2 regions of the Actinomadura sp. NAK00032 genome follow, and region 1 is predicted to be linked to the other one. Evidence: riboswitches for the same ligand, from Rfam matches in the RefSeq annotation. Region 1 holds a riboswitch; the other holds the start of a gene.
What was found. Region 1 has a riboswitch for cyclic di-AMP ahead of HUT06_RS36150 (C40 family peptidase). Riboswitches for the same ligand answer to the same signal wherever they lie in the genome.

Region 1 (4,929 bases):
GCACGCCGGCAACGGGCGGCGCAGCCCCGAGGCGGTCACCGTGCGGAACGGGGCGCTGCGGATCACCGGCACACCGGACGGGACGACCGGCGGGCTCGGCTGGCGCAACGGCGACCGCAAGTACGGCCGCTGGGAGGCGCGGCTGCGGATGAACCGCGCCTGCGCCTGCTACAACGCGAACGTGCTGCTGTGGCCCGTCAACGGCGGCGGCGGCACGGCGCCGGAGGGCGGCGGCGGCGAGATCGACTACATGGAGACCTACGGAGACGACGGGCTCCGGAAGGGCGCCAACTTCTTCCTGCACTTCGACCAGCGGAAGGGGGCGGAGCAGAAGGGCCGCGAGGGCAACTCGGGCCGCCTGGACGGCCGGGCCGACGTCGACCTCACCACGTGGCACACGTTCGCGCTCGAGTGGACCCCCAAGGAAATCAACGGGTATGTGGACGGGCGCCGCCACTTCCACACCACCAGGCAGGACGTGCAGCCCCCGCGCGCGATGGGCCAGGCGATCCAGCTCGACTGGATGCCCGAGCTGAAGAAGCTGACCGCGCGCGGCATCGACACCGGCCGCGACGCGACCCTCGAGATCGACTGGATCCGCATGTACGGCGCCTGATCCCGGCGCCCTCGGGGCGACGGGACGCGGCGAAGGCCGCCGGCCGGGCACGGCCTTCCGGCCACGGGGTCTCCGGAAGGCCGGCCCGCCGGTGCGTCAGCGGACGATCTGCCACATCCCCTCGCCGTTGCGGCGCAGGACGAACTCGGGCTGGAGCGCCGACTCCGCCAGGTGGCCGTCCGTCCAGCGCAGCCCGGAGAAGGGCAGCACCGCCTCGTCGCGCTCGGTGATCTTGCCGCCGGTGGCCAGGACCCGGCGCAGCGCGAGCCGTTCCCGGGGCCGCAGCAGATGGGGGGTGTCCTTCACCCCTTTGCGGCAGTCGCCTCTCAGCGCGGGGCCGTTCACGAAGTCGCCGTCCTCGACCACGTACCGGCACACGGACGTGTCGCCCGCCGCCTGCCCCCGCAGGAACGCCTGCAGCGCGGCGCGGGCGCCGCGGATGCCGGGCTCGGCGCCGGGATCGGTGTCGGGCGGCTCGGTCGTCTCCGCCGGGCTCGGCGGCACGGGCCGCGTCGCGGCCGGGGCGGCGCCGACCTCGCCGTCGTCGTCCGCACCGCCGCCGCAGGCCGCGGCGCCCAGCATCGCGGTCGCGATGAGAAGAAGGCCGCGGACGGCCGCTTTCCGATGTGTCATCGAATGCTCCCTGAACCCGGGATCCGCCGGGTGATCATACTCTGACATATCGCAATTAGGCCATGGCGTCCAGAATGGTCTGCTGATCATCTGCGATGACCGCGCCGCACATCGTGAGCCGCCGTACCGGGGCCCAACGAGCAGAAGTGCGGACTTACTCCCCGGCGCTTTCCGTCCACCGGTTTCAGCCCCGCCCCCGGTTTCGGTCCACCCGTTTTCCGCCCCGCCCTGACTTCCGTCCCCGCCCTGACTTCCGTCCCCGCCCGGTTTCCGTCCCCCCGGCTTCCGTCCCTGGTCGGTCCCCTGGTGATCGAGTAGCTCGGCCCCGGCCCCATCGGCCGCTTAGGATGCGAGCATGTCGACTGCTGATCACTCCGGTTCGGGCCGGGTCGTGTCCTGGGTGGTGGTCGGCATGACCTCCTGGTGGCTCGCCTTCCCGCTGGCTCTCGGAGTCGGGTTCGCGCTGGTCGACGGAGCCTCGGGCAACGTCGTCGGGAGGTCGGCCGCCGTGGCGCTGTTCTGGGCCGGGTTGGGGGGCGCCGCGCTCGCGCCGGTCGCCGGTCTCGTCGCGGCGGCGGTCGGACGACGGCGCAAGGCGGGCGCCTACTTCGCCGCGATGGCCGCGGTGACCCTCTGTTGCGTCCTGTTCATTCTCTACGCGCTCTCCCAGGCATAGGACGCCCTGCCCGACGGCAAAGGCCCGCGACCCGATTCGCCCGGTCGCGGGCCCTCTCCCATGCGGCGCGTCCCGCTACGCGGGCAGGGGGGCGCCGGTCTCCAGCAGCGACTTCAGGCTCGCCGCGATCGCGGGCCAGCCCTGGCCGATCATGCCGCGCAGGGCGCCTCCGGCGTCGAGGCCGTCGTGGACGACGGTGAGCTTCACCATCTCGCCGAGCGGCTCGATCTCGAAGGTCACCCTGGAGCGGGACTCGGCCTGCAGCTCGGCCAGCACGTCCTCGCCCACTCCGGCGCCCTCCGCCCATTCCGGGGTGAAGGTGTGCCAGGTGTAGGACAGCCGGCGGCCGGGCTCGCACTCCAGGACGACCTGCTCGGGGTCGCCGGTGCGCCGGCCGCCCTCCTCCCAGGTCATCTCCGAGCCCGGTTTCCAGTCGGTCTCGAAGCCGACGCCCCAGTAGCGGCGCGTGAAGGCCGGGTCGGTCAGGGCCTCCCAGAGCCGTTCGGGCGTGGACTTGATGTAGGTCGTGTACACGAAAGCGTCGTTGCCGTCCATCGGCTGCTGCTCCAATGCCGTTCTGAGATCGGTGAGCGCGTTGGCGCGCTCCTGGTCGTAGCGCCTGATCCAGCGCTCGGCGATGGCGTTGATCGGCGCGGCGTTGAGGTAGTGGAGCTTCTCCCGGCCGCGCCGCGCCGCCACCACCAGCTGGGCGGCCTCCAGCACGGACAGGTGCTTGCTGACCGCCTGCCGGCTGGTGCCGAGGCCCGAGCACAGCTCGCGCAGGCTCTGCCCGTTGCGCTCGTTCAGCCGGTCCAGCAGCTTGCGCCGGGTGGGATCGGCCAGCGCCCGGAAGACCTCGTCCATGCTCGGCGACTCCTCGTTCCCGGTCGACTCGGCACCAGGATAGGCAACCATCTGGTTGCACTTCAAGGGCTGCGCTCGACCTGTCGAGGACAGCGTCCCGCGGCGGCCGCCCCGGACGCGCGCATTGCCTTGCCGCAACCGCCTTCGGGGCGCTGAGCTGGGAGTTTGATTTTGCTGGAGTTTGCCTTCGCTTGGTGATACGAGTAGCTTGGCCCCCGCCAAGGCGCTCACCAGGCGTTCTTGTCCCACCTGGCACCGAGCCGGTGGGGGCGGCGCGCCCCACGCGTCGTCCGGCGGCACCTCCCATGCACGCCGCCCGCGCCCTTGAACGGGCCCTACAACAGCAGCGCCGCTCTCTACATTCTCGTAGCGGCACCCGCCGAGTCCGCCGCAGCGCGGAGCCGGGGACCCACCCTCGCACTGGGGTGAATCGGCCTGTCCGCAGGCCGTAGGGCGACTTCCACGCCCGAACCCGTCAGCTAACCCGGTAGGCGGCCAATGGAAGCAAGGAGTCCCCCTTGACAGGCAAGCACAGCACGGGCAATCACAACGCGGGCGATCACGGCCCGGGAAACAACAGCACGGGAAAGCACAGCACGGGCAGGAACAAGAAGAAGTCGGGGCTTTTCGGGCTGAGCCCGCGCGCCAACGGCGCGATCCTCGGCCTGGCCGCGATCGGCGTGGCCGCCACGACCCTCCAGGCGACGGCCGGTTCGTCCGAGTCGGGCACGTCCGTCGCCTCCGTCCAGAGCATCCCCAAGCAGCGCGCCGCCGACCCGGAGCCGGGCAAGGACCCGGAGAAGGGCTCCGCGACGTCCGCCAAGACGGACACCACCGACGAGCGGTCGAAGGTCATCGCGCGGGCCAAGACCTGGAACCCGCACAGCGGCGACCGCGTGCCCTACAGCCAGACCGACTACCACAAGGGCTACCGCACCGACTGCTCCGGCTTCGTGGCGATGACCCTCGGGCTGGCGAAGCCGGGGCCGAACACCGTCGGCCTGACGTCCTCGCGCTTCACCGAGCGCATCAAGATGTCGGAGCTCAAGAAGGGCGACCTCGTGATGGACGCCGAGGGCACCAACACGACGCGCCATGTCGTCATCTTCGAGAAGTGGGCCAACAAGGCCCACACGTCCTACTGGGCGTTCGAGCAGCGCGGCCGGTACGGCACCGACTACCGGACGCGCGACTACGGGCTCGACTCGGGCAGCGAGTACAAGGCCTACCGGCCGAAGAAGCTCAGCGACGCTTGATGGCGACGCCGGCCATCCCGAGCTGCTCCCCTGGAGCGAGGTGGTCCGGGTCGACCGGGCCTTCGGGACGCCACAGGGCCGTGTAGGTCACGCCGGGTTCGACCAGTTCGAAGTCACCGAACTGGGCCTCGATCTCGGCGGGCGTGCGCGCCCAGCCCTCTTCCAGGTTCTCTCGTGTGATGCGGGCCAGCTCCTGTTGCTGGGGCAGGCCCGTGTCCACGAGGGACGTCATGAACAGGTGGCTGCCCGGAGCCAGGACGTCGCGGTAGGCGGCGACGACGCCGTCCACTACGTCCGGCGACAGGTAGTGCAGCATCCCGACCATCATGACGGACGGCCGGGCGGGAGAAGTCGATGAAGCCGTCGACGGCGGGGTCCGACAGGACGGCCGCCGGGTCGCGGACGTCGCCGACCATCACCCGCGTGACGTCGTCGTTCGCCAGGATCGCCCGCCCGTGGACGGAGACCAGCGGGTCGATGTCGACGTAGACGACGCGGGCGTCCGGGTTCTCGCGCTGGGCGACCTCGTGGGTGTTCTCGAGCGTGGGCAGTCCGCTGCCGAGGTCGAGGAACTGGTCCATGCCGACCTCTCCGGCCAGGTAGCGGACGCCCCGGACGAGCACCTTGCGGTTCTCGACCGCGGATTCGCGCAGGCCGGGGATCAGCGCGGCCGTCTGGTCGGCCAGCGCGCGGTCGGCGGCGAAGTTGTCCTTGCCACCGAGGAGCGCGTCGTACGCGCGCGCGATGGTGGGCTTGTCGAAGTCCAGCTCGGCCGGAGGCCACTCGTCCGCCATGGCCGCAATGGTAGATCGTTACGCCCGGAGAGTTGGGGCCAATCCCCACTCTCCGGGCGTTTCACTCAGGTCGGTCAGGTGTCGCGCATC
Region 2 (4,929 bases), 7.3 Mb from region 1:
CGCGGTTCGGGGGTTACATGGTGAAGGCTTCGATCAGGGTCCAGATGGCCAGGGCCGCCATGCACAGGCCGCCGATGCGCTGGACGGTCTTCAGCGGGACTCTGTTGGCGATGAAGCGGCCCGCCAGGAGGGCCAGGGCCGAGACCGACATCAGGGCGGCCGCCGAGCCGATCGCCGTGGGCAGCCATCCGTTGGTGGCGGCCAGGTTGGCGGTGGTGATCTGGGTCAGATCGCCCCATTCGCTGATGAACACGGCCGTGAAGGCGGCGACGTAGGACGGCCAGAACCGCGTGATGGCCTGGCCCGCCTTGTCGTCATCGTCGTCGTCGCCTCCGCCGCGCATCAGCATGATGGCGCCGAAGGCGAACAGGGCGGCCGACACGAGCTTGACGGCCATGCCCGGCAGCAGGCTGAGCAGGCTGCCGGCGCCCACGGCGATCGCGACGTGCACGATGAACGCCGTGGACGTGCCGAACCACACGTAGAGCGGACGCATGCGCGTGCCCATGGCCAGCGAGGCGAACATCGTCTTGTCGGGCAGCTCGGCGAGGAAGATCAAGCCGAAGGCGGTGAGGATCGCGAGCGGGTCCAGGGTCATGGGCGGTGCCTTCTGCCGGGGCCGGGCCGCGGACTTCGGCCGGCACCCTGGGCGGGCGACGGGAGGACCACTCGGCCCGGCACGATCGGACGGCCCGCACGGTCGTACGGGCCACGTCATGCCGTGGCCGAAGGTCTCGTCCACCCCGGTGCGGGGCCCGGTGGCCGGGACGTCCAAGGACGTCCAGCGTGTCGACCAGCGGTGTTACAGGACTACTCCCCTTCGCCGGGCCCAGTGTAGCCAAAACGTCCGGCAGGGCAATCGACCCGGTTCGGACGGCGGCGTCCCCGCCGCCCCGGGGACGCCGGTCCGCGGAGAGCGCGTCAGGCGACGCGGACGCCGCCGGCGAAGGACCGTCCGGCGATCGGGCTGATCTTGACGACGTCGCCGGTCTGCGGGGCGTGGACCATCTTGCCGCCGCCGATGTAGAGCCCCATGTGGTGCAGGTCGCTGTGGAAGAACACCAGGTCGCCGGGCCTGAGCTGGGACTCGGACACGTGCGTGCCCGCGTTGTACTGGGCGCCGGTGTAGTGCGGGAGGTTGATCCCGACCTGGGCGTAGGCGTACAGGGTCAGGCCGGAGCAGTCGAAGCCCTTGATGTTGGCGCCCTGCGCGGTGCCGTAGGACGGGCCGGACGCGGTGCCGCCGCCCCAGGAGTAGGGCACGCCGAGCTGGTTCAGCGCGGCCCGGACGGCGGTCATCGCCTTGGCCGAGGCGCCGGCGGGGTCCACGTCGGGGATGGGACCGCCGTTGCCGCGGATGGGGGTGCCGACACCGAGCTTGGCTTCGACCTTCTTGAGCCTGGTCTGGAGCTCCCGGCGCTTCTTCTTGGCCTCGTCGGTGAGTTCGCGCACCTGCTTCGCGCGCGCTTCGGCCGATTTGCGGGAGCGTTCGGCGGCCTGCATCGTCTGCAGCAGGTGGGCGACGCGGTCGCCGTCCTGGCGGGCGAAGTAGTTGAGCGTCGCCGATCGGTCCAGGACGCTCTGCGGGTCCTTAGCGGAGGCGAAGGCGACGGCAGGGTCGGCCGGGCCGTTCTTGTAGCTGTCCGCTGCGAGCTTGACGATCCTGGTGCGGGCGTCGTCCAGTGCCTTCTTCTGGCGGACGGCGTTGCCCTCGGCCACCTTGGCGGCGCGCTGGGCCTGCTTCAGCCGCTCCCGCAGCCCGTTGTACTGCTCGCTGAGCTTCTCGGCGTCGTCCGCGAGCTTCTTCTGCTGCGCGGTGAGTTCCCGGCGGGACGGCTCGGGCGCGGCGGACGCGGGCGCCGGTGCGAGGAGCGCCGCGGCCACGGCGGCCGATACCGCCCATGCCGTGACGGTTCGGGGGGTGCGGGTGCGGCGTTTCGGCGTGCCGATGACGGCAGCGCGTCGCTGCATGCGGTCGTCCTCCTCTGTGCCGCCTACCGGGTCAGCTGACGGGTTCGGGCCAGAGTCGCCCTACCGCCCCGCAGAGGGAGCGGATTCACCCCGGTGGAGATCGGGTCCCCGGTTCCGCGGCCGGTGGGCCGCAGGATTCGGCGTCGCCATCGCCGCCCCCGGCGGGGGCTCGTCACCATGGCTCCTACGCAGCGTAGGAGATAGCCGCTTCATTCGCCACTCAAGGCGCGGATTACGGCAAACACCCCAGCCGCATCAGCAGAGCACCGCCAGCCGGCCGACCGCAAGGGCGGCGCCAGTGAGCGGGCCCGCGACCGCCGCGCCCACGAACAGCGGCGCCACCACCCGGAACAGTCCACGCGGCTGCGCCGGTTCGCCGGATTCCAACCGCCGCAGGCGCGCCGCCAGTCCGTCCGCCCCCGAGCCCCCTACCGCGCCCAAGCCGCCGCCCCCGCCGAGTCCCACCCCCGAGGTGCCGAGCGGCCCGGGGGCGGGGAGGGGGCCGGTGGCCGATAGGGAGCCGGGGGTTGCGAGTGCGTTCGGGGTGAGTCTGCATAGGGCCTGGACGAGCGTTTGTGGTCCGTGGGTGCGCGCCGCTGTGTCGTCCGCTGCCATTTCCAGGAGCAGCGGTAGTCGTGCTCTGGCGCGGCGGACGGTCGGCAGCCACGGGAGCAGGGCATGTGCCACGTCCAAGACGAGCAGCAGTGCGTGGTGGCGCTGGCGGAGGTGGGCTCGCTCGTGGGCGAGGACGGCTCCGAGTTCGGCGGCGCTCAACACGTCCTGGGCTCTCGTACTGAGCACGATCGCGCGGCGGCGCGCGGACAGCGAGTAGGCCACGGGCGCCGGGTGGTCGAGTACGAGGACGTCCGCGTGGCCGGCGTGCTGCCGGGCGACCAGGTGCAGCATCTCCCAGTGCCGGCGGCGGTGCCGCAGGGCGCGGACCAGGCGCGACGCCCCGCGCGCCAGCCTCGCTCCGCAGGCGGTCAGCAGCACCAGGCTGGCACCGGCCGCCATGATCATCGCCTCGCTCCCGTGGTGGGGCAGGCAGTCGCGCAGCATCGTCAGCAGTCCGTGGGCGGGCCCCGGCGGCGAGATCAGCGCGACCGCGACGACTCCGGAACTGGCGATGACGGTGCCCGCGAGCGCGGCCGTCCAGCAGGCCACCGCCGTCCGGGGGCCGAGGGCGCCGCCCCGGATCCGGTCGAGGACCGGCCCGGCCAGGCACCCCAGCAGGGCCGCCGAGGCGATGAGCGCGCCGACCAGGAAGATCACGGGGTCATGCCTCGTCACCGTCGGACGTCCGGCGCCGCAGGGCGTCCAGCAGGTGGCGGGCGTCCTCGGCGGGGACGCTCTCGGCGAAGCGGGCGAGGATCGCGCCGTGGTCGGGGGCGTCGGTCAGCGCGTCCAGCATCAGCTCGACGGCGTACTCCTCCCGCGCGCGGGTCGGGCCGTAGCGGAAGGCCGTCCCGTCCTGGGTGCGCCGCAGGAGCCCCTTCTGTGCCAGGCGTTCGGCAACGGTCTGCACGGTGTTGTAGGCGAGCCCCTTGTCGGAGTCTTCGTTCAGCTTCGCCAGTAGTTCCCGTACCCGCAGTGGTTCGGGCGCCCTCCACAGGACGTCCATGATGGAGCGTTCGAGCGACCCGCCCAGTCCGGCCACGCGCTCACCTCCGTCCTGCCCACATTGTGCCGGAGCGACCGTGCGCCGGGTCAGTGGTGGTACTGGTGCACGACGGCGTGGCCCTTGCCGCGGCCGATCATCCACCGGTTGACCGGCGTGGTGACAATGAACGCGAGCAAGAAGGCCATGGCGAGCGCGCCCCAGAACAGGGGGTCCGCCAGGCCGGCCTCCATCGCGCCTGGGATCGCCACCATGGCCGCGTTGTCCAGCACCTCCATGACCGCGATCGAGACGGTGTCGGCGGCCAGTGCCACGCCGAACGCCGCGCGCAGCGTCAACCCCGCCTTGAGGACGCCGCGCATGGTCAGCGCGTAGCCGAAGACGAACGCGAGGAAGACCGCCAGGACGATCGTGGCCGCGTTCGACCACCCCAGCGCCGTCCCGATCACCATGCCGAGCACCTCGCCGATGGCGCAGCCGGTCAGGCAGTGCAGCGTCGCCTGAGCCGCCATCCCCCACGACACCGCCCCCGCCGCGCCGCCATGCCCGTCCCCGTGACCGCCTACATGTCCGCCGTGGCCGCCCGCATGGCCGCCTGAGGGACGGCCCTGCTCGTCTGCAGCGTGGTGGGTGTGGCCGGGTGGGTGCTGGTCGCTGTGGTGGGCGGGTCCTTCTCGGTCTTGGGCGGTCATTTCGGGGGTCTCCTTCGAGGGGTTCGGGAATTGGCGCGGGGCGCCGGGGGTTGCGTCGGGAACTATACCCCCCTAGGGTAAGCGCTCGCCGAATAGATACCCCCTAGGGGTAGGAGGAGGAGAGTCATGTCCGGACGTTCCGCACCGCCCGCCGCGCGCCGCTGGTGGGCGCTGGCACTGATCGCGACCGCTCAGTTCATGGTGATCATGGACACTTCGATCATCGGCGTGGCGCTGCCCCGCATCCAGGCTGACCTCGGCTTCTCGCAGGAGAACCTGTCCTGGGTGTTCAACGCCTACGTCGTCGGGTTCGGCGGCCTGCTGCTCCTCGGCGGCCGGCTGTCGGACCTGTTCGGCGCCCGCCGGCTGTTCTCCGCCGGATGGGTCGTCCTGCTCGCGGGGTCCGCCATGGCGGGCGCCGCCGGAAACGTCGGTGTGGAGCTGGCCGGACGGGCCGTCCAGGGCGTCGGCGCCGCGTTCATCGCGCCCGCCGCGCTGACCCTGCTGATGATGCTGTTCGGCTCCGAGCCGCGCGAGCTGACCAGGGCGCTGTCCCTGTACGGTGCGGCGGCACCGGCCGGCGGTACCGCGGGCGTGTTCCTCGGCGGCGTCATCACCGAGTACCTGTCCTGGCCCTGGGTCTTCTAC

Region 2: another riboswitch for cyclic di-AMP. It lies ahead of HUT06_RS03095 (NlpC/P60 family protein); the one in region 1 lies ahead of HUT06_RS36150 (C40 family peptidase).

Annotation. Positions count from the first base shown of each region.
Region 1 is NZ_CP054932.1:7,871,940-7,876,868, forward strand. Features, by position in the region: gene HUT06_RS36130 (glycoside hydrolase family 16 protein) at 1-616, shown strand, start outside; gene HUT06_RS36135 (hypothetical protein) at 713-1,249, opposite strand; gene HUT06_RS36140 (hypothetical protein) at 1,605-1,925, shown strand; gene HUT06_RS36145 (metalloregulator ArsR/SmtB family transcription factor) at 2,001-2,789, opposite strand; cyclic di-AMP (ydaO/yuaA leader) riboswitch at 3,157-3,299, shown strand; gene HUT06_RS36150 (C40 family peptidase) at 3,308-4,045, shown strand; gene HUT06_RS45715 (SAM-dependent methyltransferase) at 4,032-4,361, opposite strand; partial or broken gene HUT06_RS45720 (SAM-dependent methyltransferase) at 4,444-4,839, opposite strand; gene hpnH (adenosyl-hopene transferase HpnH) at 4,914-4,929, opposite strand, start outside.
Region 2 is NZ_CP054932.1:621,628-626,556, reverse strand. Features, by position in the region: gene HUT06_RS03100 (TMEM165/GDT1 family protein) at 14-598, opposite strand; gene HUT06_RS03095 (NlpC/P60 family protein) at 922-1,971, opposite strand; cyclic di-AMP (ydaO/yuaA leader) riboswitch at 1,977-2,124, opposite strand; gene HUT06_RS03090 (M56 family metallopeptidase) at 2,227-3,261, opposite strand; gene HUT06_RS03085 (BlaI/MecI/CopY family transcriptional regulator) at 3,248-3,628, opposite strand; gene HUT06_RS03080 (DUF4396 domain-containing protein) at 3,679-4,281, opposite strand; gene HUT06_RS03075 (MFS transporter) at 4,408-4,929, shown strand, end outside.